DNA from 3 places in the Paenibacillus sp. BGI2013 genome. Region 3 is predicted to be linked to each of the others. Evidence: predicted binding sites of a transcription regulator. Region 3 holds the regulator's gene; each other region holds the start of a gene.

Region 1 (10,175 bases), 160 kb from region 3:
TCACTAAGTGCATAATCACCAAGTCGATTGATGATAACGGCATAACCTTTGCTGCGAAGCAGGAGATAGACCTTTTGGCTAATGGCCAGGTTGATATCTTTTTCCAGCACACCTTGGGCTGATGTACCACCGTCAATACCCCCATGGCCTACGTCGAGCAGGATAACGGGTGCTGCAAAGGCATGATGACTTGAGCGATAAGCATCTCCATCGGTCACTGGCAGCATGGATGGACTGTTCTGGGACGGGGCTGCTTTTCCATAAGCGACATGGGGCAGCATGGGAAGACAATGGAAGCTAATGAGCAAGGCCACCGAAGCGATCAGCAGCTTATACATGGGAATACACACTCCTTCATGAAATAGGTATCGAATGCAGATTAATGGCTCAATGGATACCTTTGGCATTAGACTGTGCATTCTGAGAATTTTCATACTTCTTTCAATAAAAAAATGTTTAACCAGTACACATCCTGCACACAATAGAACTATCGTAAGCTCCGCGAATGTGCAGGAGCGAAGGAGGCAGAGGTATGGCCAAAAGTGATGAGTTGGTAAAATACATTACGCAGCGTGTTGTTCATTATATCGATACGCCGAAGGATGAGCGGAAAGGTCGCACCAAAAGGAAAGAGCCGTGGGCGATGAAGTGGTTTGGTATGATCCCTTTCGCTGTATCCCTGTGGGTGGGGAAAAAGGAAAAAGAATTCGATACACAGTCTCATAAACGAAGTTCTTCCGGTAAAGGGTGACTATCGCTTACCTATTTCACTAAAGCCAAAAGACGCAATCCCTTAATAAAATGGGAAGGCGTCTTATTTGTTGTTTTACAGGTTATCTGAATGTATCTTGAGAATTTGCTGATGATGAAGGATATACGATGTAAAAATGGCCATCTTGCTGCAATGTGCTTAAAGGAACAAAGCGTTGAATGGATGATTTTCCACCTAGCGCTACATATAGAATGGACTCTGCTTCCAGATCTGCATGCCATAGCTGGTAACCGCTAACGGGTAGAGGACCGCCGTATACAACGTTACGATCACCCGCTGAGAAAACAATCTCTTGATTCTCCCCGTGTTGTATCACATCTTGTGCCCGGTCGGCAGCAACAGGTTTGGAGGTAATCCACAACAGATTGTCAGCCGGATTGAACACGGGTCGGAGATGAAGTGGATCGACTGAGAAAGATGGCGTTGTGGATAAATCAGTTATGCTGGCAGAGTTCTGTTTGGAATCAGCCTCCAGCAGGTTCAGAAACTCTGACGGTAGTACATCTCCGTTCGTAGCATCGATATAAAGTGCAGGATGATTAGGTTGTTCCACTTTCCAATAAGCCAGCAGGGGAAGAGCATAACCAAGATGAAGCTCTCCTCCGGCAGCAAGTAATGCCTCAAGGTTCACATGTTGTCGATCCAAGGTTTGTCCAAGAAGTTCATTGTTGTATGGTGACTGTTCTCCATGACCATATTCACTAAGCATCAACTGACCCTGCTCTGTGGCCGTAATAATCATATATCCGATCGGTTTGCCTTCAAACTCAGCTTGTACGAGCCAGCTATGTAAACCCGGCCCCAGAGGGTAGAAGTCCAGGTCGGCGTTCTTCCAATGCACTTCGCCGTTAGCTGTACCAAGTGTAACAGCTTGTTGCTCTGCAAACCGTTGCACAGCAGCGGGAGCTAGCTTTTCATTCTGAATGGCATGATGTTTGGGACTATACTCAATTGATGATGCGGGGGATAGCGAAGATGTTTTTTGTTCCTCTGCATTGGCTATCGACCAAAAAGAGAATAGGGCAAGACAACTGAGCAAGCCCAAGGTTATACAGGTTGTTTTCCGAGCGTTGTTCCAACACGTATGAAAGAATCGTTTCAAATTTACACCTACTTTTTCATTTATCCGTTACCTGAGCGGGTCCTAATTTCATTCTAGGGGACAGGTTATGCAAAGGTTGCTGCAACCTGTCGGGCGGCTGATCATGAATAAACACTACTTTTGCCAGCATTTGCAGGAAAAGTAGTGTCTTCGTCTATCTTAAGTGAAACATGCCGCTGCTAATGGCAGTCACTTTCACTTTGGGTTCATATTGCCAGATCATCTCGGTCCGGCGTGTCTCATACTGCAGTTTCATAGCTTCGCGATCGATTACCGCCTGTTTTGCTTTCTCTTCTTCGGCATCTGTCTCGGAGTCGATCGGTACTGCGGCCTCTGCCGCCAGTTCTACATCTGCTCCAATGGGTTTAGCGTTAGTTATATCCACAACTTTTATCAGTGGTGCAGGTGGGGTGCGGTCAGAATGGACATTCTCATTCTCCGTGTCTGAGGTTATGTTACCTGGTAATTCTACCTCAGGCGTATCTTCCCGGAGTACCGCCTCATAGTAGGTGTCCAACACGTCCAGCTCCAGATCAAGCCGCTCTTGGGCTTTCTCTGCCCAGCTATAATCGAGTTCCAGCAAGCGGTTCGTCAAATGAGATTCCAAAGCAGCTCCGGCATCAAATAACGAAACTTTAGCTGTCTGTACATGCATGTTCTCCGCAAGCCTCGGACTGAGATCACGTCGGTTCAGCTTCGTGCCGAATTTTTCTATAATTTCACCCGAGCGAAGGGAGATGCCGAGAAAATGCAATTCCTCCCGTTTCAAATCACAGGCGAATTCCACCTTGAAACACACACCAAGCCAAGGCTCATATACGGCTGGCGCTGTAGCCCGCAATTGCCGTTTGGCAGCCTGTTCGAACAGGTTCACGAAGGCACCGCCTTCACGGGCAGCGCCGAAAATCTGCTGCAGTCTGCGACTGCCATACACCACTTCTTCACGCAATATTCGTCCTGGTCCCAGCTGTGGCAGTGATGGCGTAATACCGAAGTAACGGCCTAGAATAGTTTCTTTTGGTGATTCCCCTTGAGGACTGCCGTTGGTTACGCCATTCGTTCCATCAGGGTTAGGAACAGCAGGAGGTGATGCTTGCGCAGCTGTGGCTTCTGCTGCTTCAATGGCCTGCTGATAACTGTCAGGATCAAATATAAATGTAAAGGACATCGTCTCAGCGGGTGCTCCGGTTCGTTCCACAAACCCCCAATAATAGGGGCGATTGGTCAACGCTTTGTCCGCCTCAGGCGAGAGTTTGACTGTAACATGGGCAGGGGAACGCTCCATAATCTGACAATCCAGTGCTTCCAGATAGGTGAGAACATAAGCCTGCACTTCATGGGGAGACATGGTCATGAGTTAGCTACCTCCTTTGCGAAGATCTAACAACCCGGATACGGCAGGCCCTTCATCTGAAACCTCACGTTGAATAGAGTTCAACGATTGTCCAAGTGAATCCATTTTGCGGCGAATATCTTCATCAGTTTGTGATTCCAGCATGATTTTGTACAAACTTTTCTCAATAGACTCCTTCTTCTCCAGCCGTTCCAGAATGACATCCAGCCCGCCGATCACCATCTCAAACATATTGATCTTCTCATGCAGCAGATTCAGAATATGTTCCTCTATGGTTCCAGTCGTGGATAAATTGAAGATGTTCACGTCATTTTGCTGTCCCAGCCGGTGTACCCGACCGATCCGCTGCTCTACCCGCATAGGGTTCCAAGGCAGATCAAAGTTGATCATATGATGGCAAAATTGCAGATTGATGCCCTCACCACCTGCTTCGGTTGCAATCATGGCCTGCACACGCCCGCGGAAGAGATCCATCATCCAGTCTTTTTTGCCTCGATTCATGCCACCCCGATAGGGTACAGCCGTAAGCCCATTGTTGCGGAAATAGTTTAGCAGATACTCCTGCGTGGCCCGGTATTCGGTGAAGATAATTACTTTTTCATTCATGTTCCGAACCAGTTCCATCGTTTTCTCCGCTTTGGTATTCTCCTTGATCGCTTTAATATGGGCAACGAGTTCCCAAATCTTGTCCCGAAGGGGAGAGTCCAGCGGAAGTTTCTTCGACAGATTAACCAGCGTCACGAATACAGCATCTCGACTGCTGCACACTTCACGCTGCAATGTAACAAGGGAGAGCATGCTACTTAGGTTGCCGCCAGCTTCCTGGTACTGGTCTTTAACAAATGAAGTCACGCCATCATAAAGCGCTTGTTCTTCAGGCGATAGTTGCAGATTCACGTTGGAGACATTCCGTTTGGTAAATTGAACGGGGCCTTCGCCGCGGCGGTTACGAATCATGACTTTGGATAACTCGTTCTTAAGCTGTTCCTGATTTTTCGGAACCCGTTTGTCTACAACAAAGTTGGCCGCAAAGTCACCCTGACGACCCAGTTGACCGGGCTTCAGCAGGTTGATCAGATTGAACAACTCGCTCATATCGTTCTGCACAGGTGTAGCCGTGAGCAGCAGACAATACTTTTTGCGCAATTTCAGCATGAATTGATAGTTGGTTGTTTTCTTGTTTTTGAGCTTATGAGCCTCGTCAATAATAATCATGTCGTAATCAGTATTCAGCAGCATATCTTTATGCGGGTCACGTTTGGCTGTATCCATGGAAGCAACAACAACTTCATTCTGCCAGGAATAGGCCTTTTTCTGGGCAATAGCAGGGATGCCAAATTTTGAATTCAACTCCCGTACCCATTGCAGTACAAGAGAGGCAGGCACGAGAATGAGTACCTTGGATACGAGACCCCGAACCATATATTCTTTCAGAATGAGACCGGCTTCAATGGTTTTGCCCAGACCCACCTCATCGGCGAGAATGGCCCGGCCTGACATTTCAAATAATACTCTGCGAGCAGTGTCCATCTGGTGAGGGAGTGGGGTAAGGCCTTGTAGATGCTTGAGACATTGGATCTCGTCAAAATTGGGAATCAGGTTGGTCTCTTCGGCTTGAATGCCCAGTTGGAAGAGTCGATAATCCCCCCAAGGACCTCCTTTATCCAGTCGTGATTCTAATTGATTAATCCAAGTCCGATCAAATTCTAAAGGAACGGGCAGCTCGGCTACAGGTTGATTCGTGTGATGCGGGTTTTTCCGGTTCATGGTGTTTCCTCCCCTGCCATACGTGATGACGTTTTATTCGTAGGTAATAGTATGGACGAATGAGAGTCAGTTCATAACTATGTGGGTTCAAATAAGGAATATTTACACTTGTCACTCCGATGACAGAATAACCTTCCAATCGCTGTTATCCCCAGATTTTTTTGATTCCCTTGTCCAAAGGGGGAAAACCCGGGGATAGCGTATGCTTTCGATGCAGCTTTCTTTCAGAAAGCTTTTAGGCCAACGCTTCGCTTCTTCAGGTTATTTCTGTCCTCTCCGTTCTTGTGTAAAAAGTTTAGTTGAACCAATGTGAACTACAGTTTATTTACAAGAAGCTTGTCCGAGTATAGGGAGTATATGAAGATGGATTATGATAAAAGTCATATGGAAAATCAATATATGGTGTATTATACTGAATTTATATCACTATATGTGGTGTCTCATCATAATTTACTCATATAGTGAACATGGAGCTTTATACCGGGGAGGTTGAATGTAGCGATGAAATCGAACCAACGATCGTACCAATTAGAAGGACTTAGCGAAAAAATATTTCTGGACCGATACGCCTGGAAGGACGCTGATTCGAATCATGCCAAGGTCGGAGATGTGGTATTGGTATTAACGAAGGATGATCCGAAGTTCCCAACCAAGGAAGTGGGCGAAATCATAGAACGTCAGGGTCAGCTTGTACAGGTAAGAACTCGAAGCGGAGAGATGATCGAGACAAGTGTGGAGAAATTGACACTCAACATAGAAAAAACACCGGAAGAGATGTGGGACCGTCTTGCCAAAGCGATGGCTTCTGTCGAATCCACAGCTGATAAGCGGGCAACGTGGGAGTCCAAGTTCCGCTCTGTGTTGGAAGATTGGAAGTTAGTACCCGGAGGCCGAATTGCTGCAGGTGCGGGGGCAAGCGATGAGTTGACACTCTTCAATTGTTATGTCATTCCATCTCCGCAAGACAGTCGGGGTGGCATCATGAAGACTTTGACCGAGATGACGGAAATTATGGCACGTGGGGGAGGCGTAGGTATTAATTTGTCCTCTTTGCGTCCTCGCCGAGCGGTGGTGAAAGGTGTCAACGGATCATCTAGCGGTTCCGTATCCTGGGGTGGCTTGTTCAGTTATACGACTGGACTGATTGAACAGGGTGGAAGCCGCCGGGGTGCGCTCATGCTCATGATGAATGACTGGCATCCAGATGTGCTTGATTTTATTACCGTGAAACAAACGATGGGGCAGGTGACCAATGCCAATCTGTCTGTATGTGTGAGCAACGCATTTATGGAGGCTGTCAAGCAGGACGGAGATTGGGACTTGGTTTTCCCCGATACAAACGATCCGGACTACGACACCGAGTGGAACGGGGATATGCAGCAATGGAAAGCCGCAGGTCATTCGGTGGTGCACTATCGTACACTGAAGGCTCGCAAAATCTGGCATACCATTATTGAATCAGCCTGGAAATCGGCAGAGCCTGGTGTGGTATTCATGGAGTACTACAACCAGATGTCCAACAGCTGGTATTTCAATCCGATTATCTGTACTAATCCGTGCGGGGAACAAGGCCTGCCTGGCTGGGGTGTATGTAATCTGTCTGCCATTAATCTGTCCAAATTCTACGATGAAACAAATCATGATGTGGCATGGGATGAACTGGCGGAAACCACTCGTATCTCGACTAGATTTTTGGATAATGTCATCGATGCAACACCATATCATTTTGAGGAAAATAGACTGAATCAGCAGCGGGAACGCCGGGTTGGGCTTGGCACGATGGGACTGGCAGAGCTGATGATTAAGCTGCGTATTCGATACGGCAGTCCTGAATCTCTTGTTTTTCTGGATAAACTGTATGGATTCATGGCGAAGGAGGCCTATCTGGCATCGGCACAGATTGCAGCAGAGAAGGGAGCTTTCCCAGCTTTCGAAGCTGAACCGTATTTACAGAGTGGATTCATGAAAAACATGGTTGCGACGTACCCTGAAGTGGGAGAGGCCATCCGTAAACAGGGCATTCGAAATGTCACACTGATCACACAAGCGCCAACGGGAAGTACAGGTACGATGGTGGGCACATCAACAGGTATTGAGCCGTATTTCGCCTTCAAGTATTTCCGTCAAAGCCGTCTAGGTTATGATGAACAGTTCGTACCGATTGCACAAGACTGGCTGGATGAACATCCGGGTGAAGCTTTACCAGACTATTATGTGACGGCAATGGATTTGTCGGCTGAGAATCACATACGGGTGCAGGCTGCGATCCAGCAATGGGTGGATAGTTCGATCTCGAAGACGGCCAACTGTCCGGCTGATTTTACAGTGGAGGATACGGCTGAGCTGTACGAACTGGCCTTCGACCTTGGTTGCAAGGGAGTAACGATATACCGCGACGGCAGCAGGGATGTGCAGGTGTTGTCCACGTCGAAGAAGGAAGAGACCCAAGGTGAAGATCAGAACACGGCGGAAGCTGAAGAGAAGACAGTCGTATCTGCTATAGAAAACCCGAATAATGCTGAAGTACAGGCAAGTGATGGAACTTCCAATAGCCAGGTTGGTGTTAGAACGCATTCTTCTGATCAAGCCCCGTCCTCTTCTACAGTACTGGATAAACAATACAGAAGCCGTCCTCAAGTACTGCGCGGTGCGACATACAAAATCAATACGCCATTTGGTATGGCTTACATTACGATCAATGATCTGGAGGGAACCCCGGGTGAGATCTTCCTGAACGTGGGCAAAGCGGGATCGGATGTGTTTGCCATGGCTGAGGCACTCGGTCGAGTATGCTCTCTGTTCCTTCGATACGGAGATCATGGGCAAAAGGTTGAACTGTTGATCAAACATCTCAAGGGAATCGGTGGTTCGGGAGCGATTGGTTTCGGAGCCAATAGGGTTGAATCGATTGCTGATGCAGTCGCCAAAGCATTGGAAAGTCATGTACAGAGCGATGTGCAGGAGAACAAAACTGGAGCATTACAAGAACAGAGTCAAGTGGAGAGCACGTATCCAAAAGTGGAGGATCAGAAAACCTTTACCGAATCGAGAGATTTATGTCCTTCATGCGGCTCGGCATCCCTGATGAATGTGGAAGGATGCAGAACATGCAGCAACTGCGGGTACAGTAAGTGCAATTAAATATCTTTTGAAAAAAAGAGAAAAAGAAAGGCACTCCTGACTCCATCATGAAGTCAGGAATGCCTTTTTGTCATTTAGCTAACTAACACCAATCCTGGCATCGATCTGCAAGTGATTGCAATTCATTAAATACAACACCAGCATGGTAGCCGTCGCACACGGCGTGATGTAACTTAACGGATAAGGGAAGATATACTTTATCGTTCTGTTGTACATATTTCCCCATCGTGAAAATAGGCAACAAGTAGGTTCCCTCGTTGTAAATATTCAGATTAAATGCCGTAAAGTTCACCCAAGGAATACTGGAAACGGGAAAAGTATTTGGCGGTTCATTGGGTTTGGCAACAAATTGTTTGTGATCTTTGTAATTCTTCATATCTTCCAGATAACGAATGTGGAACGTCTCGAAATCTTCATGGAATGCTGTCCAGATCGTTGAGAAACTTTTGTTGTCCTCATGAAAAATTGTATAACTCGGAGACATTTCGTCCCAGTAGCCCAATTTCCCCTCGGCATCAAAACAGGTTCGAAATTCCCTGTGTGCATTGACAACCGTAGAGATCATATGAATAAGAGCCGGATAGAACTTCAATCCTTTAAGCTTCAGTTCGTTGATCAATAGAGTGATATCCAGATTAGCAGTTATGCTGTAGGTACATCTGACCTGATTCAAGTAGTGGTCAAAGTATGGCTTTCGATCCCACTGATCTAACACGATTGAATTAAACATAAGTTATAACCTCCTAAATTTGAATAATGTCTTTTATTTAGGAGGTATATTTGACTGATTTGACCATATCCTATCACATTCCCAGTATTGTATTTTTAGAAATTGATCCATCTCAGTATAACATGATACTGAATGTGTCGCTTATAGCGAAATCCTCTGCAAAACGCTTTTTCAACCTGTTTCTTTCCTTTATAATTAAAGTTGTGTTTATAACGAAGAAGAGAGGGGATTAGATGCGTCAGCCGATAGAAGAACCCATATTTTATTCTTATCCTGGAATGGTAGCGGTGGTGACTTCACGTCATGAGGGAGTCCAGAATGTGATGGCGTCCGGATGGCATACATACATCGGGTCATCACCAGGCGTATACGGCATCTCCCTTCGTAAGGAAACATACTCCTATGAACTCATTGAGAAGAGTGGCGTATTCGGTGTTCATTTCCTACCAGGTCATCGATCAGAGTGGATTCAAGCTGCAGGAACGTTCAGTGGAAGAGATACGGATAAATTCACAAGATTCGGCATTCCATATGAGGAAGGAATCAAGGTAAGTGTACCCATGTTGACAGATGCTTATTTTGCTTATGAATGCAAGGTTATGGATATTACGACATATGGTGACCATGAATGGATTGCAGGCGAAGTGTTGCAGCGATATCAGGATCAGAAGTACTTTCTGGAGAATGGAATGGTTGATCTGGAGAAGTTGCAAATCCCAATGTACACAGGGCGTTCAGCATACCGGATCATGGATGCGAGGACAGAAGAAAAGATTCACCCGTTCCACCTCTAGGGTCCTAGGCAAGAAGAAGCAATTATGAGCAAAACTTTCAATCCGGTCTGACATAGGTTTATAATGGATATTGGCTGCTGAGCAAGTCGGCAGCCTTTTGTTATGAATTCAATTGTTTCAATCGATGTGTGCGTGGGTATGCTGGTTTGCGCAAGTGAGACAGGTAATTTTAGCCACTCGATGAAAAGTACTATATTTAACGACAAAATTAGAGTATGATTTTACAGCTATATGAGCTGGCAGGAAAGGTTACATCGGTTTAATCGTTTGTAACTATTCCTGTAAAGTATGAGGCTTATTTCGGGCGTATAATGCTAAACGTGAACTCACGAATGAATATAAAGAATATTTTAATAATTAAACTTAATGGACAGGCAAATCGTCTTCTTTAAGATTATAGAATTCACACAGAATGTCGCATCATCGGATCGTGCTTCAAACAGAAGCTTTTCTTATGCTGTAAATGAAAGATGGAAGGTGCAATACGTATGTTAATGACAACCAGAACGATCAGG
Region 2 (10,175 bases), on a different contig from region 3:
GATCCGTGGCAAAGTAGGCAACGATAAAGTATCGTTTAAGGATGGTAATGACCGTATTACGTTAACTTCCGTAGCCAGTGGGAAGAAAATTGGACTGGCAGAAGGTGAAAAATCACCTGTGATTGCTTCGGGAGAAGCGGAGACGTTCATGGTTTCCGACTGGGGCTTCGGAAGTTATAACTTGCAGGCCGAAAGCAACGGCAAATATCTGACCACAGATGAAGAGACCGTAACGGCTTCCGCTGATGAAGTATACGGCTGGTTCGTGAAGGAAGTATTCCACCTGTTGCCACAAGAGGATGGCAGTGTAGGTCTGACTACTTGGAATGGCAAAACGGTGACTGCACCTAATGGTGGAAACGATGCATTAGTAGTGTCCGAAGAACTGAAAACCTTTGGTGCCACAGAGACGTTCAAGCAGGATGTGATTGTGAACGGACTTGAAGAAGCGGTAGCAGCGGCTAAGGCTGCGGAAACGGCGATTGTTTTTGTTGGTAATAATCCGCTTGTAAATGGTAAAGAAGAGATTGACCGTCCAAGTCTGGATCTCGCCGGATCCCAGCAACGTCTGGTTGAGGCGGTCTATGCCGCGAACCCGAACACGGTAGTTGTCATCGTGGGTAGTTATCCGTTCACATCCAACTGGGTTCAGGAGAACATCCCGGCGGTATTGTATACTTCACACGCAGGACAGGAACTGGGTAACGCAGTAGCTGACGTCTTGTATGGCGACTATGCACCAGCAGGCCGTCTGAATATGACATGGGTACAATCGGCAGATCAACTGACCGACATCAAGGATTACGATATCATTCAATCTGGTCGGACATATCAATATTTTGAAGGTAATGTATTGTATCCGTTTGGACATGGTCTGACGTATGCAACGTTTAAATACAGCAATTTGGAACTTAGCCCAGCTCAAGTGGGTACAGAGGGCAACGTTACGGTAACTGTAGATGTGAGCAATACGGGTTCAATCGCCAGTGACGAAGTTGTACAGTTGTACGTTCGTGCAGGCAAATCCCGGGTGAAACGTCCACTCAAAACGTTAAAAGGATTCCGTCGTCTTCATATCGAAGCGGGAGCTACAGCGAAAGTCAGCTTCACCTTGCCTGTTCAGGAACTGGCAATCTGGGATGTAACTCGTGATCGGTATGTCGTGGAAAGTGGAACTTACTCCATCATGGTTGCCAAGTCATCCTCTGATGTCCAACTGGTTGCAGACCTGACGGTAGAAGGAGAGACGATCCCTGCCCGTAATCTAGGTGTGGCTACTCGTGCCGAGAATTATGATGCTTACCTGGGTGTTGATCTGGATGAGAGCAAAGAGGGCGGAAGTGCTGTCCGTGTAGTTGGAGAGCAAGGATGGATTGCTTTCAAGGATGCCGATCTGGGTAGTGGGGCAGCAGCAATTGAAGCGCGTGTCTCCGCAGAACAAGCAGGTGCTGTGTTAGAAGTTCGACTCGGTTCACCAGACGGTACGCTCGCAGGACGTGTGGAACTGGCGCAAGGTGAAGCCCAGCAGTGGTCTACCGTGAAGGCTGAACTCACAGGTGCATCAGGTGCGCAGGATGTATACATTGTGTTGTCTGCAGGCGTGCGCATCAGTCACTTCAAGATTCGTTAAGTCAAATAACTCATGAAAAAGCCTCCGAACTTATTCGGAGGCTTTTGTTTATTGTTTGCTATCAAACGCATTTTTTATTGTCCATTAAACGTATTTTTATTTTCCGTCAAACGTAATCATTTTTTGCACAAATTGCTTCAATTGTTTGTTGGTTTCATTCAGCTGCTCAATTGTGCTCATGAAATTGTTTACGAGTTCAGCCTGTTCTTGGGAGCTGGCAGTGATCTCACCAAGTTCATTCTCCATGCCTTGAATGGATTGCCGAACAGAGAGAAGAGAATCTTCAATACGGGCCGTTGCTTCTTTGGTATCCACAGACAGTTTGCGAATTTCTTTGGCAACAACGCCAAAACCTGCACCTGCTTCACCTACACGAGCAGCTTCAATGGCTGCATTCAAGCCGAGCAGATTGGTTTGTTCGGAGATTTCACGAATGAAGCTGGCGACTTGAGTTACATTGCCTGATTTCTGTACGGCTTGTTTGGAATTATTCCGGATCTCTTCGGTTGTGGCACTGAGTTCCTCGGAGTGTGCAGCTACATGCTGTACACTGTCAATTAACTGGTTGGTCAGATTTTCGGTAGCATCCATGAGCTGTTGCAGCTGGTCCTGGTCATCCATACTGTAGAGCAGGTTGAACAGGGCGATGACTTCACCTTTTTCATTTTTAATGGGGATAAAAGCCACGTCAAAAGGAACACCGAATAAATCTTTAGGGTAGTGATCGAATCGTTTGACGGTACCGCCGTTGAGATCAGCAAAATTTCGATTTCCATCCAACAGAGGGTCGCCGGGTTGATAATTCAGTTGCTTTAACGATTCCCCTGCTGAGAAATATAGGAATTTCTCATGATCAATAACGGAGAGGGTTACATCCTGACGAATCGTATCTCGAAAGAAAGGCATACATGTAATTAATGCTTGAACAATATCCATATAAAAGATGATTCCTCCCTGGTTACCTTATGTAAACGGTTAAATTTTAAATGCTAACTTAGTAACTACCTATATTATATATCGTCATGCAATAGAGAAGAAAATAGAGAGAATGGATAAAACCTATTTCTTAAAGCAGACCACTATACGCCAACAAGACACGAGTCCGCTGGGGACCCGTGCCTTGTTAGTTGGTGAGGGGAATAAAACCAATGTTTACAGCATACTGAGCTGCATTGTAACGATGGTTCGAGTGGCTAGTGTTGCACGGACATCAATCAAACGCTGATTCCGGCTGCCGCGGAAGGGAAGGGAAACATCACGCTCTGCTTCAACGTATCGACCGTCAATAATCACATCGCACAACCGGGCAAGCTCCGCTCTTGCAGGGTCGGTAATCAGTTCTTCATATTCGAATCCCGTGTAGGCCCATACCGTCAGATCAGGACGTGTAGCGCGGAGCTGCTGGACCCAAGACGTACATTCTGCTGCCGAGAAAAAGGGATCACCACCACACAACGTAACGCCATCCAGTAACGGATGGGTCGTCACTTCATGCAGAATCTGCTGCTGCCGCTCCTCTGTAAAGGGCTCACCCGCTCGAAAGCTCCATGAATCCGGACTGAAGCAGCCCGGACAGGCGTGACGGCATCCGCTGATGAACAACACGGCACGCAGGCCGATTCCTTCATTAACCGATTCCGGGATGTAACCATATAGATTCACCGGTGTTTCACCCGATCCCGCACTTCGGCTTGCTTCGCAGCATTGAAGCGTACTTTGTAATCTCCGGTCAGATAGCCAGTTACGCGGCGTAACCGCTGGAAGTGTACATGGTTCTCATGGGCTTCACAGCTTGGGCATACATCCCCAATGACGCCTTCATAACCACATGCAGGGCAGCGATCAATTGGATGATTAATGGAGAAATAACCGATATCCTGCGCCAGTGCATACTGTACAATTCGCAGGAAAGCTGCGGTGTTGGCCCGAACGTTTCCGTCAAGCTCCACATAGGAGATCGCACCCGCGTTACATAAAGTGTGGAATGGGGCCTCCAGTTCAATCTTCCGATATGCTGGAAGCGTGTGGTAGACCGGGATATGGAATGAATTCGTATAATACTCCCGATCATTCACTCCGGGAATAATGCCATAACGCTCTCTGTCGATCTTCGTGAATTTGCCGGACAACCCTTCAGCAGGTGTGGCAAACAGTGTGATATTCAAGTTATGCTGCTCGCTCATCCGGTCACAGAACTCTCTCATGGTCCGAATAATGTTGAGCGCTTCGCGATGTACATGAGGATCCTGCCCATGATGGCGCCCATAGAGAGCTGTCATACATTCCGCGAGACCGATAAAACCAAGAGATAATGTTCCATGCTTTAAAAGCTCGGCAACCGGCTCGTTCGGGCCAAGCTGTTCTCCACCTTCCCATACACCCTCCCGCATCATGAAGTCCGATGCCTTGGCAGGCTGCAATGTCTGAATTCGGTAGCGGTGCAACAGGCCGGAAGCGGCATTATGCATAACTGACTCCAAAGCAGTATAGAATCCGGCTCGGTCAGCGACAGCTCTTGCACCTTGGCAGATGCCAAACCGGATGCCGAGCTTCACGAGGTTAATGGTGTTGAAGGACAGATTACCTTTACCACTTTGACGATTGCGACCAAACCGGTCAGCCAGTGTACGTGTGCGGCATCCCATAGTTGCAATGATCGTATCCGGATCTTCCGGATGATAGAAAGGCAGATTGAAAGAGGCATCCACATTGACAAAGTTAGGATACATCCGCCGGGATGAACAGGTGACTGCGAGCCGGAACAGATCATAGTTCGGCTCTCCTTGAGCCTGATTGATCCCCTGTTTACATTGGAAAATATGTTGAGGGAACACGGGAGTCTCCCCGTTGCCCAGGCCACGAATGGTTGCTTCCAGCAACGAGCGTGATACCAACCGTCCTTCCGCAGAAGTACATAATCCATAGTTCAGTGAAGTAAATGGAATCTGACCACCCGCCCGGCTGCTCATCGTATTCAGGTTATGAATCAGTGATTCAGCAGCTTGTCCTGTCTCCAATTCAGTCTCTTCATAGGCGAAGGCATATGCCCGCGGACATTGATTCTTCGCTTCGATGCTATCCAGATGAAGCTGTTCATCCCCGATCAGAACATTTTCACCAAAGAGCCGTTGCCCTTTGCGGTAGTGTTTGCGGAACGATCGCTGTACATAAGGGGCCAGATCCCAGTCAATTTTATTGGCCGATACACCGCCATATTGACTGTTCTGCTGGGATTGGAAGATGATCGCAACCAGAGCCATGGCAGACATGATCGTCTGAGGTGTGCGAACCGATCCGTTACCTGTGTTGAAACCCGCAGCAAGGAGACGGTCAAACGGGATAAAGATACAGTTGGTCGTTCCAAGTGCATACTGATCCAGATCGTGTACATACAGATCCCCATTCTCCACAGCTTGGGCAAGCTCTTCCGGCAACACATGACGCAGAGCATGCCACTTGGCGGTCTCCGAACCGAGCCTGCTCATCTTACCACTGAAGGAATCCCCGTTCAGATTCGCATTTTCCCTCAGCGTATCGGCGTCTTCTGCGCCAATAATTCGTCTTCCCAGGTCGGATAATAGATCGGATGCCAGTGGGGTGGCATACTCAAGCATGTTCATGTAAGGTTCCTCCTAAAATGATTTTGGTTATCATTCAATTCACGTTAAATACTATATGTAGATTCGTCTTATCCATTTATAAACTATATGTGGTTTTTTGGGTGTGATAATGATCACACAGCTTACTGAACAAAGTGGACTTTCCTTTAATTGCTACGGATAAAGGTTCCCAAAGTCTGAGCGGAAGCGTATAATTTCTAGTTATTCTGCAAGTATAATATCCGAAGTCGGACAAGATGGACTTTAATCAAGCTGAAAAGGCGAGTTGCAATGAATTCGCGGTCGTTAAACCATCCGTTTAAGACCTGCTTTTGTCCACAAATGGGCAATAGGCAGGGAGTATGATTCTCTTATACTTCTACGGTGTTAATCATATAAGTATAGATTGTGACAGCTATTCGGATTTTTGATGACCCCTGTACGTGATTAAACATTCTGAAATACAGATTTGAAAGTGCAGCTAAGATAAGAGGGGTGAATCATGGGGACGGCAGAAGGCATTACAAGAGGCTTCTATGAAGATATAAAGGAAGCTGCGGCTCATATCGTAGACGTATTAAGTGGTATATTGAAGGTCAATACCATCTTTGTTGCCACGAATGACGGGGTGACCAATGTCATTTTGGAGGCCTTTAATCGTACGGAAGAGTTAGTTGTTAAAGGCAGTGCACTTCCATTTACGGATTCATATTGCAGCCTGGTATTAAGAGACAACGGTAGCGTTCTTACGATCCCGGATACATGTGAACATCCGATGACACGATCCATGGGCGTTACGAGCGGACTTGGCAATCGCTTCTTCGTGGGCGTGCCTATTATGAGAAGATCGGGCGAAACATTTGGTACCATCTGTCTGATGGATGATCCTGGTTATGTGATCAGCGAAACCGATATGAAGACACTGAAGGCAATGGCTGTATTCCTGGGTTATGTTGTTGATCTGGAAAGCACGTTGCATGTTCAGGAGCAGAAATTGAGTGATTCGGAACAAATGCAAGAACAGCTCCAGGCAGAGAAAGAACGTGCCGAATCTGAGGCTATGACCAAAACACAGATGTTGAAGCTAATGAGTCACGAGATTCGCAATCCTTTGAACGGTATTTTGGGACTGACAGATCTGATGCGCACACCGGATATGCCTGAGGAGCAGTCCGAATATGTGAACATGATTGAGACAAGCGGCAATATTCTGCTTTCCTTGCTGAATAATATGATGAATTTCAACATTAATGAAGCAGGTAAAACGGTTATACATGATGATCCGTTTGATCTGGTAGGCACCATTGAGAATACCGTGTATCTCTATGCCGGGATTGCGACGGGCAAGAACATTGAGCTGGGATTAAATCTTGAACTGAATGTATCTCAAGTGTTTGTTGGTGATGAAGTCAAGATTGGACAGTTGCTTGCACACGTCATTCAATATGCTCTCGATTCAACGCGTGAAGGTTCCGTTCTGATCACAGCAGTGGTGAACGGAGGAGAATTGGAGGAGACCGGTACACTTCAGCTCAAGGTGAAGTACACGGGTCAGATGTTATCGGACAAGAAGACACAAACCTTTAACAGCCAAGATGAAAATTTGAATATCCAAAAACTGATTGGAAGCAATCTAGGTTTAGCTGTAAGCCAGAATCTTGCCATTCTCATGCATGGCCGTATTCAGGTGAGCAGTGTGAAGGAAAATGAGACGGAATTTAACATCTCCCTTCCGTTGCGCAGATACTGGGAGTTACCTCAACTCGCAAGTGTTCAGCAGCGGTTAAAAGGGAAAAAGGTGTTGCTTGCCAAGGACCCTGACATTTTGCAAGGCGTCTCTTCCCTGATGCGTAGGTGGGAGATGGATGTACACATGACCTCCGGTGTGACATTAGCGCATGATTGGATCAAGGAAGGATTCATGCCGGATGTAGCCGTTGTGGATATGGGGTTACTGGAAGGCGGCGCAGTTGATTTTGTACATGAACTGAAACAGCGCCTGGAGAATCTGCCCGTCATTGTTCTTGTTCCTTATGGGATGCACATTGAATTGCATGAAGCAGAAGCATTTGATGCTGTTCTGACCAAGCCGGTCAGACAGGCTGATCTGTTGAATGCATTGAGTATTACTTTGCCTTAAATCATGATCATAGATAAATCTTTATTCGGCGCACCGGTTATAGGTGCGCTTCTTTTCATTTTCCATTTTCTGAGCCAAAGCCCTTTTATTCCGAGCTGGTTACGTTACAATAGTAAGTGAACTTCATCTTTATAACCAACAGAGGAGGATATGCAATCAATGGATTATCGCAGATTAGGTGGAAGCGGACTGAAAGTGAGCGAGATCAGCCTGGGAAGCTGGCTGACGTACGGAGGGTATGTGGAACGTGAGAATGCGGTGAAATCAATTGAAACTGCATTTGATGAAGGCATTAACTTTTTTGATACTGCCAATGTATACGAACGGGGTGCAGCAGAAGAACTGCTGGGGCAGACGCTCAAAGCATATTCCCGTGACTCTTATGTACTTGCAACCAAAGTATTTGGCAAAATGGGTGATGGTCCGAATGACCAGGGGTTGTCTCGGAAACATATCAAGGAGCAATGTGAAGCCAGCTTGAAGCGCCTGGGCGTTGAATATGTGGATATCTATTACTGCCATCGTTATCATACCGAAACACCAATTGAAGAAACACTCCGCGCGCTCGATGATCTGGTACGCCAAGGCAAAGTGTTATATGTAGGCGTCAGCCAGTGGACAGCGGCTCAGATGGAAGCTGCGTTGGGTACAGCAGATCGTCTGCTTCTGGATCGTATCGTGGTTAATCAGCCGGTGTACAACATGTTTGACCGTTATATCGAAAATGAAATTATCCCGCTCGGTGAGCGTAAAGGCATCGGACAAGTCGTATATTCCCCGCTTGCTCAAGGTCTATTGACCGGGAAATATACGTCCGTTTCCGATATCCCAGAGAATAGCCGTGCTGCCAAGCTAGGATGGGACGAAGGAAAGATCAATGCGGATCGTATCGGGAAAGTTCGTCAACTGATTGAAGTGGCGGACAAGCTGGATCTGAAGGTTGGCCAACTGGCCCTGGCTTGGATTCTGCGCCAGAACAATGTATCCAGTGCACTTGTAGGGGCGAGTCGTCCCGAGCAGGTAAAAGAGAACGCGGCTGCATCTGGCGTGAAGCTGGATGCTGCCATTGTGGAGGAGATTGAGAGCATCCTTGCTTGATCTCCTGTCATTTTACACAAGCTGAGATGATATGCAATGATCTATAAAGAAAGGGATGTCCTGTGCGCCTGAATAGGCGAACGAGACATCCCTTTTTTGGAGAACGTTGAAAGGTTAGATCTTACTTTAAAGCGTAAGAGGCAAGGAACGAAAAGTTAAGGCACACACACGGTTACGCCCTGTATTCTTGGCTTCATATAAAGCACGATCGGCCTGTTCGAAGAAGTCGTCATCGTCATGATCATCACAATGATCGGGATATACGGCTACACCAATGGAGATGGTTAGACGTGTCGTGTGCCCGTCGGGCAGAGCAAAATGGTATTTCTCTACAGCCTGTCGTATAGATTCGGCGGTAGCCACGGCCTGACGGTGTCCACAGTCGAGCAAGAGAATGGCGAATTCTTCCCCACCGTTTCGTGATACGATATCAGCAGAACGTGCATGCTCAACAAGCAGTTGTCCAAGTTGCTTCAGGACCGCATCGCCAGCGGAATGACCATAGGTGTCGTTTACCTTTTTGAATCGGTCAATATCAATGGCAAGCAAGGAAAGCTTCTGTTGGTAATCCCGCGCACGCTGTAGTTCCAGTTGAAGTGATTTTTCGAACTGTCGTCGATTGCTCAGGTTGGTAAGATGATCGGTAGAAGCTCTTTTTTCCAATAGAAATAACATTTCATTGGATTTATTAATGAATTCTGCAATGAAATAGATAAATATTCCACCGGCAAAAGAAATGGTCATTTGTAACGGATATATCTTCATTAATGAATTCATGCTGTCCGTGTTCAACATAAGGATGATAAAAATTAATGTCATGCCAAGCAGATTCATTGTAATTATTTTAGTCAGTCTGGACCAAGGAGCATAGGCGAAGTATACACCGGACAGTCCGATCAGAGTCATGACAAAACCTGCATCTATGGCAGAGGATGATAAGCCGAACATCAGAATACGAATGATCGAGATCATGAGTCCCGTAACGACCGAAGCCAATCCTCCCATATATACCGCTGCGGTAACGATGGCCAGATGCCGTAGATCTACAATCGTAGTTTCGTTCAGAGGGAATGAATAGTTCATGAGTACTGTGCCATATATACCGAATAATAAGCCGCCGATCAACTGAACACGTAACGAGGGAAAAGGCAATCGGATACTATAGAACTTTGCGATGATCCCGGACACATACATAAACGTAATCATGACACAGATATTAATGAAAAAAGTGCTAAACAACCGACATTCCCCCTTTTTACGCACATCCTTATATTTTATCTGAAAATTTGCGCTGTAGCGAACCATATTATCCCAAATTTATGAGGGGATTGCTGGTAAAGGTGGTTTATTTGCATATACAGGATGTTAGAGTGATATTGACTTCAATATGCAATGAGATTTATACTTAATCTAAATCAAAATATATTCCTTCTTTTTGGGAAGACCATCATAAGTAGAAGATCAGTGTCTGATTTCATATAAAATGGATCAATAATAAAGGAGAAATGGTTGTGAGAACTTTAAATCTGACGATACAACGGCAAGCGGTATATGATGTGGTGCGCCATTCAGAGGATCATCCGACAGCTGCTGATGTCATGAATCGACTCGTGGAACAAGGATATAATCTGGCCTATGGTACGGTGTATAACTCTCTTCGTTATCTGACGGACAAAGAATTGATACGGGAACTTAAACTCGGAGAGAC
Region 3 (10,175 bases):
ACTCATTATTGCACTGTTTAGTGGGGCGTTTCTGTCACTCGGCATGAAGGTTGGCCTACGATTCTCAGCTCTGCGCTGGATGCGAAGACTGTCTGTATTGCCAGCGCTATTGTTAATGATTATGGGAATAATGAAGTTGTTATGAGGTGAAACGATGAATATAGGCTTAACCGGCGGGATCGCGACAGGCAAAAGCAGTGTTTCCGCCTATCTCGCCAGTAAGGGAGCGTTGCTCATCGATGCAGACGTTATTGCCCGGGAAGTTATGATGCCCGGGCATCCCGTGTTGGCCGCCGCTGTTAAGCGGTTTGGACAAGCCATACTGAACGAAGATGGAACACTGGATCGGAAAAAGCTTGGGAGTATTGTTTTTCAACAACCAGAGGAACGAAAGGCATTGGAGGCTATCACACATCCGGCGATCCGAAAAGAGATGCGCGAACGGGCTGCTGCATATGCGTTGCAACATCCGGATAAACTTGTGGTATCTGATATTCCTTTGCTCTACGAATCAGGTCTGGAGGACGGTTTCGAGGAAGTCATGGTTGTATATGTCCCGAGATCGGTGCAACGAGATCGCTTGATGAGTCGGGATGGAATGACTGCAGCGCAGGCTGAGGCTCGAATGGATGTACAGATGGATATTGAGCGCAAAAAACAGCTGGCTGACATTGTCATCGATAACAGCGGCTTATGGCCTGCGACGGAACAGCAAATTGACTCATATCTACAGCGTAAGGGTTTGTTATGAAGATATTGCGTAAGAAACGTGTACTGCTGTTGATGTTTGTGTCTTTTGTACTGGTGTTATTTCTGAATACAAACTGGATGGCATGGTTCTATCCCATACATTATAAGGAAGAGATCCGTGCCCAATCTCAGAGTTATGAGGTTGATCCGTTTCTGATTGCTTCCATTATCAAGGTGGAGACCAATTTTAAGACAAGCAAGGAATCCAAACGAGGTGCCATTGGGCTCATGCAACTGATGCCTGACACGGCGAATTGGATACTGGAACAAGCCAAAATTCCCGACACTTCGCTGGAGGAATTGAAGCACGAGCCTGAACGAAATATTCAGTTAGGCACATGGTATCTGCGGAATCTGTCCGATCAATTTGATGGCAATGAAGCAGTTATGATCGCTGCCTATAATGCGGGTCCAGGCAAAGTAAACAGTTGGCTTAGAGATGGTGTATGGGATGGCTCGTTCGATACAGTGAAAGATATTCCGTTTGGTGAGACGCGTCACTATGTACAAAGAGTCATTTACTATTATAATCAGTATGTAAAGATCTATAATACGTTCTAAGTATATAAGTAGAAGCACAGAGCAGGCCGGTTATTCACCGGCCGCTCCATGCTCCTCTGTGTAGCGTATTACGATGCAGATATTATTGGTATTGACCTGCCAATTGCTGTTCTGCAATTGTTACCAGACGCTTCGTGATGTATCCACCGATCGAACCGTTCTCGTAAGAAGTCATGTTACCTTGGTATCCGTCTTGTGGGATGCTGATTCCGAGTTCTTGAGCAACTTCATATTTCATTTGCTCGAGTGCTGCGGAAGCTTTAGTTACCACCAAGTTGTTGGAGTTACCATTGCTTTGTGCCATTGCTGTTCACCTCCTCGCGGGTTGGTAAAAGTATTATGTGTCGGCAATGCGTTTTTCATTACAAAATCAGTACAGGGAATATGTGGTAAAAAGTAAAACGTGGGAAGTGATCTGTTTTGAAGTGTCCTTATTGCGGTTATATGGGTACCAAAGTGCTTGATTCGCGTCCGGCCAACGAAGCAAAATCCATTCGTCGTCGCCGTGAGTGTGAGCAGTGTGCCCGAAGATTTACAACGTTTGAGATGATTGAGGAGACTCCACTGATCGTCATTAAGAAAGATGGCAGTCGTGAAGAGTTCAGCCGGGACAAAATTCTCCGTGGGCTTATTCGTGCCTGTGAGAAACGTCCAGTCTCCGTAGAGACCCTGGAGATGATGGTATCTGAAGTGGAGAAATCTCTGCGTAATACAGCTGATGCTGAAGTGGAGAGTCGCCAGATTGGTGAGTTATTGATGGAACAGTTGTTTCCAGTTGATGAAGTGGCGTATGTCCGTTTTGCGTCGGTATACCGCCAGTTCAAAGATATCAATATGTTCATGAAAGAACTGAAATCCCTGTTGTCCAAAGACAATCTGGAGGATTAGTGAAGTTGGTAAAGGGAGAAGAGCAGTCTGGAGTTCCAGTCCGTGTGTACCAGAGAAATCGGTTGTTCTTCTCCAATCACTTTGGATCTTGAGAAAGTGATTGACAGCGAAAGCTGGATTTTATATGATATAGGAGTCGCCTGTGGAACGTAGCAGTGTTGGACAAGTTATCTATTTCATATCCTGGGGCCTTAGCTCAGCTGGGAGAGCGCATCGCTGGCAGCGATGAGGTCAGGGGTTCGATCCCCCTAGGCTCCATAATCAAGAATGCCATCACATTATTGCGATGGCGTTTTTTTTGTGGTGAAATAAATCAGAACATGCATAATTAATTAGAATTTTTTGGACTTGGGGACGAATATTCTAGATGCAAAAATAGAGGGTTTAAAGTCCTGACTGTGGAGTTGTCAAAAAAAGTACAGTTTGAAAACAAGGAGACCCTTCCGGCTGGATATTGTCCAACCGGAAGGGTCTGCATTTATCTGTATACGCTTTCAGTTAGCCAGATATTCGACGAATCTTACAAAGATCGTGGCTACTTCGGCGCGGGTGGCGGTGGCTTTGGGAGCAAAGAAGTTGTCCGGCTTGCCTACTACAATGCCGATGTCCCGCAGTGCCTGAACGGCCTCCAATGCCCAGGAGCTGATCTCACTCTCGTCCGTGAAGGACTTAGCCTGGCTTTCAGGGAGCTCATAGCCTTTGTACTTCATGTAGTTGTACAGTATCACCAGCATCTGCTCGCGCGTCATTGGTGAATTGGGGTCAAACAGGTCTGCGTTTGTACCGTGGACTATGCCTTTTTCGGCTGCCCACTCGGCTGCCGCGGTGTACCATTGTCCGTCCGTCACGTCGTTAAAGCGGGAACTCGTGTAGCTGGAGAGGTTTACGTTCTCAAGATTGGCCAGTACCTGCACGAACATTGCTCGCGTCATTGCGTTGCCCGGTGAGAACGTCGTGGACGTCGTACCGTTGAAAAGATCGTATGTGTAGGCGAAATTTATATCGTTGTAAAACCAGTCGTCCATGTTGGCATCCCTGAAAGGATTGCCCGATATCACGAGGAAGCCCAGTGGGGTGACGTCATCAAACGCCAGCTCCGTACCCTCACGGATGTTCAACGACATGCCGTTATCTAAGCTAACTTTTGCGCCGCTCGGTCCTACCACAACCGCTCCGCCGCTCCGTATCTTCGATCCGCCGTGAATATCCACACGGTTGCCGTTGGGCAGGGTCACATGCGCGTCTTTGCCGCCTACTGTAACCGTACCGTCGCTCGCTATCGTCGATCCTCCCGAAATGGTCACTGTGCTGTTGTCGCCGGGTAGTATCACTTCGGCGCTCTTGTCTGCCGGAATGGTTAACTTACCGTTTGAGTCTATCGATGTGCCTTCGGGTACCTTAATCTTCGTCCCGCCTTTGGTCGCAATCTCGCCGCCACCGGGAAGGGTGGTGTTGCCGTTTTTGTCTGTGATCGCGGGTTTATCCTTCGGTGTATTCACTGTGTAGGTCGACTTCAACGTTCCAGCGTCTGTCCCGGTGCCCGTATTGTCGGTGTTGCCCGTATTACCGATGTTGCCGGTATTTCCGGTATTTCCGGTGTTTCCCGTATTGCCGCCAGAATCAGGCACAGTGGGAGTCGTCGTCTTCATCGGCGTCGTCGTAGCACTGATCTCCGCGCCGTCGCCCTTTGCATTCACCGCGATGATGGTGAAGTTGTAGCCTTGGCCATTTGTCAGGTTCTTGAAGGTATATTTGGTCTCCGTCGCATCCAGTGTGATCGGCGTCCCGTTGCCATACCATACCTTGTAGCCCAAGATCGCACTGCCACCGTCGTCAGCAGGGGCGGACCAGTTCAATGTGACCTGTCCGTCACCGGCTGTCGCCTTGAAGCCGCTCGGAGCACCTGGCACGACCGGTTTTCTCTGCGCGAACATCCAATCAAAGACGTCTGTGTAGTCATTGTTCCAAGCCGGCAAGTTAGAGGACTGCGCCGTGGGAGCTATGCTCCAATTCCCCATAGTTATCTGGTTGTAAAGAACCGCCGCTTCAACTTCGTGGGCTATGTAATCAGCCAGAACAGGTGTGTTGGCCGGATTAGGCCTCAGATTTGGCTGATCAAATTGATTGTAGGGCCACGTAAGGACCTCATTACTCTCAAAGCGCGAAGCCCTCGCGTTGATCATTTTTGGCATATTGTTATTGATGAAGTTATTGAGGTTAGTCTGGTAGCCTCCAACATTATGAGCATTTAAAAACATCCAATAGGCCAGATTGTTGTGAGCGTCGTTGTCCTTAGCATTCGGTGAACCGCTTACCGGGGCCATAGGTGCGGCGGCGGCGAAGAAGCCAGGATGGCTGTTAACTAAGTTGTTTGTATACTGGCCGCCCCATGAGAAGCCCGCCGCGTAAACACGATTAGGGTCTACTTCGCCGCTGGCAATCAGGGCGTCTATGACCTTCTTAACATTCTCTGTTGAGGGAACAGATACGCCATTATAGGAAATATTCAGTACATGGCTGGCGTACTTGTCAGGATTTTTCTCCATTTTTTTCATTAGAGCGACCGAGCCGTTGGCGGATTTCATGGCCGCTTTTTGGTCTGTCGCAGCGTTTGTGCCGCCGCGTGACATGCCGTGGGTATAAACATACAGCGGCAATCCTTTGATCACTTTACCGTCTTCATCCTTGTGAAGGTAGAGCGAGCGATTGACCGAATTGTCCGTGAATGTTGTAAACTTGTCAAGGATCGGATTCACAACTATTTCCTGTTCAAAAACCACGTTGCGAAGTGGACTCCCTTCTGTCAGTACGATCTCTCCGTTTGGGACGATGTTGTAAACCTGCTTTGTCGAGTTACTGCTGCCATCCAGCGTTGTTTTGCCGCCGCTCGCTGAATAAAACTCAGACTCAACTACGATGTAACGGCCGCTTGCCAGTCCGTCCTGATAATCTGGTGAATTGCTTACCGGCCCCAGATAGCCGCGTACCTTCGGTTCGTCATTAGCGTATACCCTTGTGATCTTGCGCGTTCCTTCAAAGGTCACCGCTTCGCCGTTCAGGGTTGTGTTTCTGGCTGACAAGGTAAACAAGCCCGAATTAAGCTCGGAGCCTAACGCTGCCTTCCCCTCGCCTAAGTCGATGATGACAGCCGTTGTGTACTCGCCACTGGCGAAGTTGTCATTCCATACGATAAAGGGAAGTATCCCCGCGTCCGGATCGTTTTTGAATGTTACGTGAATTGTATGGTCAGCCTCAATATTCGAAAAGGTATAAGTGCCAGCAGATAGAGTCACGGTCTCGCCGTCTACCGTTACGGTATCCACCATTTTGCCGGAATCGGGGGTAAACGTAAATTCTTTGTTAGAGTCCCGATCTACTCTCAGAACATCGCCGGGTGGGTTCGGCGTTATTCGGCCGCCCGGTCCCGCAGTGGCGGTGATTGAGAATCTGGTGTCCACTTCATTGGCTAAAGAGAGCTGCAGGCTGTCTGTAAAAGAAGCAGCGCTGGTGTAAGCCGCGTCCGGATCTCCGAAACTGGAAACGACTTCATAGCGGTCACCGCCCTTTTCCGTTGAGTTATTAATATAAACCTCAAAGGTAAGCTTGCCCTCCTCCAAGGTCAAGGTTCTTTTGGGTATTCTCATCTCCACGATATATCCTGTTTCCGTGATCTGGGTCCATGCAGCTCTGCCCGGAGCGGCCTGCCCTGAGAACACACCCGACGCGCTGACGCGCCATTGGTTTGAGCCTCCGGTTCCGGTGCCGACATAAAACTCCAGGCTGTCGTACTGGTGATCTCCGCCAGCTCCCTGATATAGATTACTGTCATTCACAACTACTCGGGAATACAGGTAGTCATGGTCCCAAAGGATTTTGGCTGTGCCCGTGGCATGGGGTCTGGGATCGGCGGGCACAGTGCTTTTGTTGATGTGATGCTCCATGGTCTGGCCCCAGAGTGGGTCGTTTGACCCGAGTTCGGGAGTTCCAAAAATGGCGGTGGGTGTTTCATTCGCTTCTGCGTTCTCGATGTTGTCAGTGGCGGCGGCATAGCTGGTAGGCATTAGCGACGCCACCATTACCAAGCAACAGAGGAACGCGAGCATTCTGCTAAATCGTTTTGGCATAAATGAAAATCCTCCTTATTTTTCGATGCGGTGCACCCATGGCTTACCGCATCGTATTCGGACACGTTGTCCATATGACAAGCGCCCAACTATATATATTATGTTTATCAGGCGTTCAATCCTTTAATTTAAACATAGCGTATATATAGAATGAAAACGATTACTTCGAAGTATAGAGATAGTGTTGAAGTTTGCTTGAATTGCAATAAAAAAATCCACCTTATTAACAAGATACTACATTGAATTGGAAGTGTTGAAGACGTAATATGAGAAGAAATGTAAGCGCATTCTTTTTTTTAAAACGTATCTCTATTTCCTTGAGCGAGGTGGTCTGGTTTTATAGGTGAGAGATATGGGTTGTATGCTTCTGAAAATTAATCGAAGGGAAGAATGCTATGCGGAAGCAAATTACAATCCTAATGTTAGTTTTACTTATGACCTTCAGTAGCTGGTTTAATCTTGTTCTGCCATTTAGCAATCAAGCTTCAGCGGACACAATAACACCAACGATGTTGGCGCATTATCCATTGCTTGAGGATGTACAGGATATATCAGGTAATGAAAAGCATGGAACGGCCGTAGGAGACATTACTTACACCGATGGTCTCACTTTACCTGGGGGAACAGATAGTAATACAAACTACGTTCAGCTTCCTACTGGTTTGTTTGATAATCAAGAAAATACAACGATATCTGTATGGATCAAGAGCAACACTGGAAGTGGGAACTACTCAGCATTATTCTACGGTACTCCAGCAGCTGGCAATAACTTGCCAACGAATTACTGGATGTTTAATCCATCGAATCCAAGTGGTGATTTTAAGTCAGTATTTACGAATAACAATAATGTTGACCAGCCTTGGACGACTGAGGTAGGGGTATCAGGCACTTCTACGTCACAGTACGAAGGTCAATGGGTTCACTATACGACGGTCATTACAGAACGCTCTATTACAGGTTACATTAACGGTGTAAGTATAGGCACGACCGCCAAAGAGAAAACAACAGCAAGTTTTGGTACTGATTTGCATGCTTACATCGGTCGCTCCAATTATTTAGGGGATGCTACTTTTGCAGGCAGCTTTCAAGATTTAAGAATTTACGGAGAGGCACTAGATAATGAAGATATCGCTGTAGTATATGAACAATCGTTTAATGAAAAGCAAATACAACAAGGCAAAATAGAGCTAACGTTAGGTGATATATCGGCAGTTACAGAATCTCTTGAACTGCCTACTCAAGATAAGAATGGCGCAATGATCTCATGGACTTCTAGTGATGAGAGTGCGATTAGTGCAACCGGGGAAGTGTTCTTACGAGAAATGGAGCAACAAGTGACGTTAACTGCAACCATTTCTTTAGGTGGAAGCCAGGCAACGAAGGAGTTTATTGTTACCTTACTACCTAAGGATGACTCTATTGAGCAGATTGCCGTTAAGAATGTCTTGCTTAATGAACCTACATTTATTTTATCAGCGGGGGACAGCGAGATATTAGTAGCTACTATTTCACCTTCAAATGCAACAAATAAAAGAGTTATCTGGGCATCTAGTGACTCCAGTGTAGCGATTGTCAATTCAACGGGTAAAGTTACAGCTGTTAGTGAAGGTACAGCCACAATTACGGTACAGACTGAAGATGGAGAGTTTACAGCTACATCAGCCGTTACCGTTAAGGGAAAATCGCTAAAAGATGATCTTATTCTTCATTACAACATGAAGACGACTGAAGAAGTAGACGGTCAACTCGTACTGAAGGATGTTGCCAATAAGGCAGTTACATTTGACGGAATATTTAGAAATCCAAACAATGGACAATTCATTTCAAACAGTGAGGTTGGCTTTGTCTCCTTCAATGGTGGAAGCTCTACATCTAATAGTGGGCATGTTGAGATTCCTAAGGGCTCAAATGGATTAGATCTACTACACGGTCTGAATGAGATTACAGTATCTTCAATCGTGAACTGGACGAATGATGGGACGAATCGCTGGATCTTCGGTTTGGGTACTGTATTAACACCAGAAACGAACAAATATTTCTTCGTAACACCACGTCACGGTAGTGGATCAGGTAATATGATTGCCACAGGTATCTCTAAAAATGGCTGGCCGAACGAAGCATTAGTTACAGGTAGCGCAAACTCAAACCTTATCGGTGGGCAGTGGAAGCATGTAACGGTGTCCTTGTCCGAAGCTAGCAATAGGATAACGTTATTCGTGGATGGAGCTAAGGTTGCTTCGGGTAATGCAAAGGGACTAAAGCTGTCAGAAATTATTAATCCGGATGCTACTTTCTCTGGCTTTATCGGTAAATCAATCTTCTCAAACGATCCATACCTTCAAGGTAGCGTAGCTGATTTTCGAGTATATGATCGCGCGTTGACAGACCAAGAAGTAGGCGAGTTATATCAACAAGAAGGAGCAACTCACATCTCAAAAATACGTCAGCTGACTGTTGATGATGCAGCGAATCAACTCAACATCAGTCGTTACTTAGGTGAAGGCGATAAAAGCACCGATAAGATAACAAGAAACGTTACATTACCGACAAGCGGTAAAAACGGCGTGAGCATTACTTGGAGTTCCAGTCATCCTACTGTCATTTCTAACCATGGCACTGTACAACGTCCAGCTGTTCAAGCAGATAATGTTCAGGCAGAGCTTACGGCTACTTTAACGTATCAAGGCGTATCAACTACAGCTGTATTCCCTGTTACGATCTTGAAGCAATTCGATGATCAGCAGAAGGTTGATCTGGACGCTGAACAAATAGAGATCTACAATGCTGAGAACGTTAAAGGTAACATACGTCTTGCTGCTACAGGTGAACAAGGCTCCACAATTACATGGTTATCTAGCAAACCGGCTGTTGTGAAAGGAACGTCTGAAGCGGCTGGTAATGCTAAACAGCTAGGCTGGGTAAGTCGTCAAGCTACGGATACGCCCGTTACGCTAATAGCTACAATTACAAATGGTGCAGCTTCTAAAGAGCTAATTTTTAACGTTACGATTAAACAAGCAATTGCGCCAGTACAGCATGATGCTTACTTCTTTGCGTACTTTACAGGTGAATATGAGGGTGGTGAAGAGATATCCTTCGCTACAGCTGAAGATCCATTGTTCTGGAAAGGGTTGAATAATGGTAAGTCGATCCTTCAATCTGATATGGGTGAAAAAGGACTTCGGGATCCATTCGTTATACGGTCTCCAGAAGGTGATAAATTCTATATGCTGGCAACCGATTTGAAAATGGGCGAAAGTACAAATTTCGACCAAGCTCAAATTACGGGTAGTCATTACATGATGATCTGGGAGTCGGAGGATCTCGTTCATTGGAGCGAGCAGCGTATGATCGAGGTTGCTCCTAAGAATGGAGGAAATACGTGGGCACCCGAAGCTATCTATGATCCGCTAACTGGAGAGTATATTGTATTTTGGGCATCATCGATGAAAAACACAGAGACATATGGTGATTATAACGGAAGACCTGCAGGCCAGTACAATGTGATGTACTACGCAACAACAAGAGACTTCTACAACTTCTCTGAGCCAAAGGTCATGATTGATGAGTCACTTCCGACCATTGATACGACGTTTATTGAGCATAATGATATGTTGTACCGATTCACCAAATCAGAAGTGAATACTAAAGTGTATGTGGAGAAAGCACCAACTTTTTATTATGACAAGGACGGTATTGCAGCAAACGGCCTTCAATACGACGCTGTTCCGGGTACACGTGATAATAAACTTGGCTTGATCGGAAATAATGGAAACAACGAAGGGCAAACGATTTTTAAGGATAATAATAAAGACCAATGGTATCTGTTCCTTGATTCATGGCCATATCATG

What was found. The regulator NrdR, encoded in region 3, represses ribonucleotide reductase genes. The targets are predictions, from matches to a motif close to AACACNATATATNGTGTT.
Region 1: CXK86_RS02200 (adenosylcobalamin-dependent ribonucleoside-diphosphate reductase) is a predicted target of NrdR. The motif match lies at 5,418-5,435, and genes of this name have one in related genera.
Region 2: CXK86_RS06180 (anaerobic ribonucleoside triphosphate reductase) is a predicted target of NrdR. The motif match lies at 5,298-5,315, and genes of this name have one in related genera.

The regions. Positions count from the first base shown of each region.
Region 1 covers NZ_PJFA01000001.1:478,429-488,603, forward strand. Annotated here, with positions in the region: gene CXK86_RS02175 (N-acetylmuramoyl-L-alanine amidase family protein) at 1-338, opposite strand, end outside; gene CXK86_RS02180 (YqzE family protein) at 533-751, shown strand; gene CXK86_RS02185 (hypothetical protein) at 834-1,817, opposite strand; gene CXK86_RS02190 (YqhG family protein) at 2,029-3,228, opposite strand; gene CXK86_RS02195 (DEAD/DEAH box helicase) at 3,232-4,995, opposite strand; gene CXK86_RS02200 (adenosylcobalamin-dependent ribonucleoside-diphosphate reductase) at 5,497-8,136, shown strand; gene catA (type A chloramphenicol O-acetyltransferase) at 8,219-8,866, opposite strand; gene CXK86_RS02215 (flavin reductase family protein) at 9,100-9,660, shown strand.
Region 2 covers NZ_PJFA01000002.1:518,696-528,870, forward strand. Annotated here, with positions in the region: gene CXK86_RS06165 (glycoside hydrolase family 3 C-terminal domain-containing protein) at 1-1,630, shown strand, start outside; gene CXK86_RS06170 (methyl-accepting chemotaxis protein) at 1,727-2,566, opposite strand; gene nrdG (anaerobic ribonucleoside-triphosphate reductase activating protein) at 2,783-3,292, opposite strand; gene CXK86_RS06180 (anaerobic ribonucleoside triphosphate reductase) at 3,289-5,250, opposite strand; gene CXK86_RS06185 (hybrid sensor histidine kinase/response regulator) at 5,732-7,369, shown strand; gene CXK86_RS06190 (aldo/keto reductase family protein) at 7,529-8,467, shown strand; gene CXK86_RS06195 (GGDEF domain-containing protein) at 8,594-9,706, opposite strand; gene CXK86_RS06200 (Fur family transcriptional regulator) at 9,979-10,175, shown strand, end outside.
Region 3 covers NZ_PJFA01000001.1:316,141-326,315, forward strand. Annotated here, with positions in the region: gene CXK86_RS01415 (manganese efflux pump) at 1-145, shown strand, start outside; gene coaE (dephospho-CoA kinase) at 155-751, shown strand; gene CXK86_RS01425 (lytic transglycosylase domain-containing protein) at 748-1,311, shown strand; gene CXK86_RS01430 (alpha/beta-type small acid-soluble spore protein) at 1,394-1,615, opposite strand; gene nrdR (transcriptional regulator NrdR) at 1,732-2,199, shown strand; tRNA gene CXK86_RS01440 (tRNA-Ala) at 2,385-2,457, shown strand; gene CXK86_RS01445 (S-layer homology domain-containing protein) at 2,694-6,323, opposite strand; gene CXK86_RS01450 (immunoglobulin-like domain-containing protein) at 6,743-10,175, shown strand, end outside.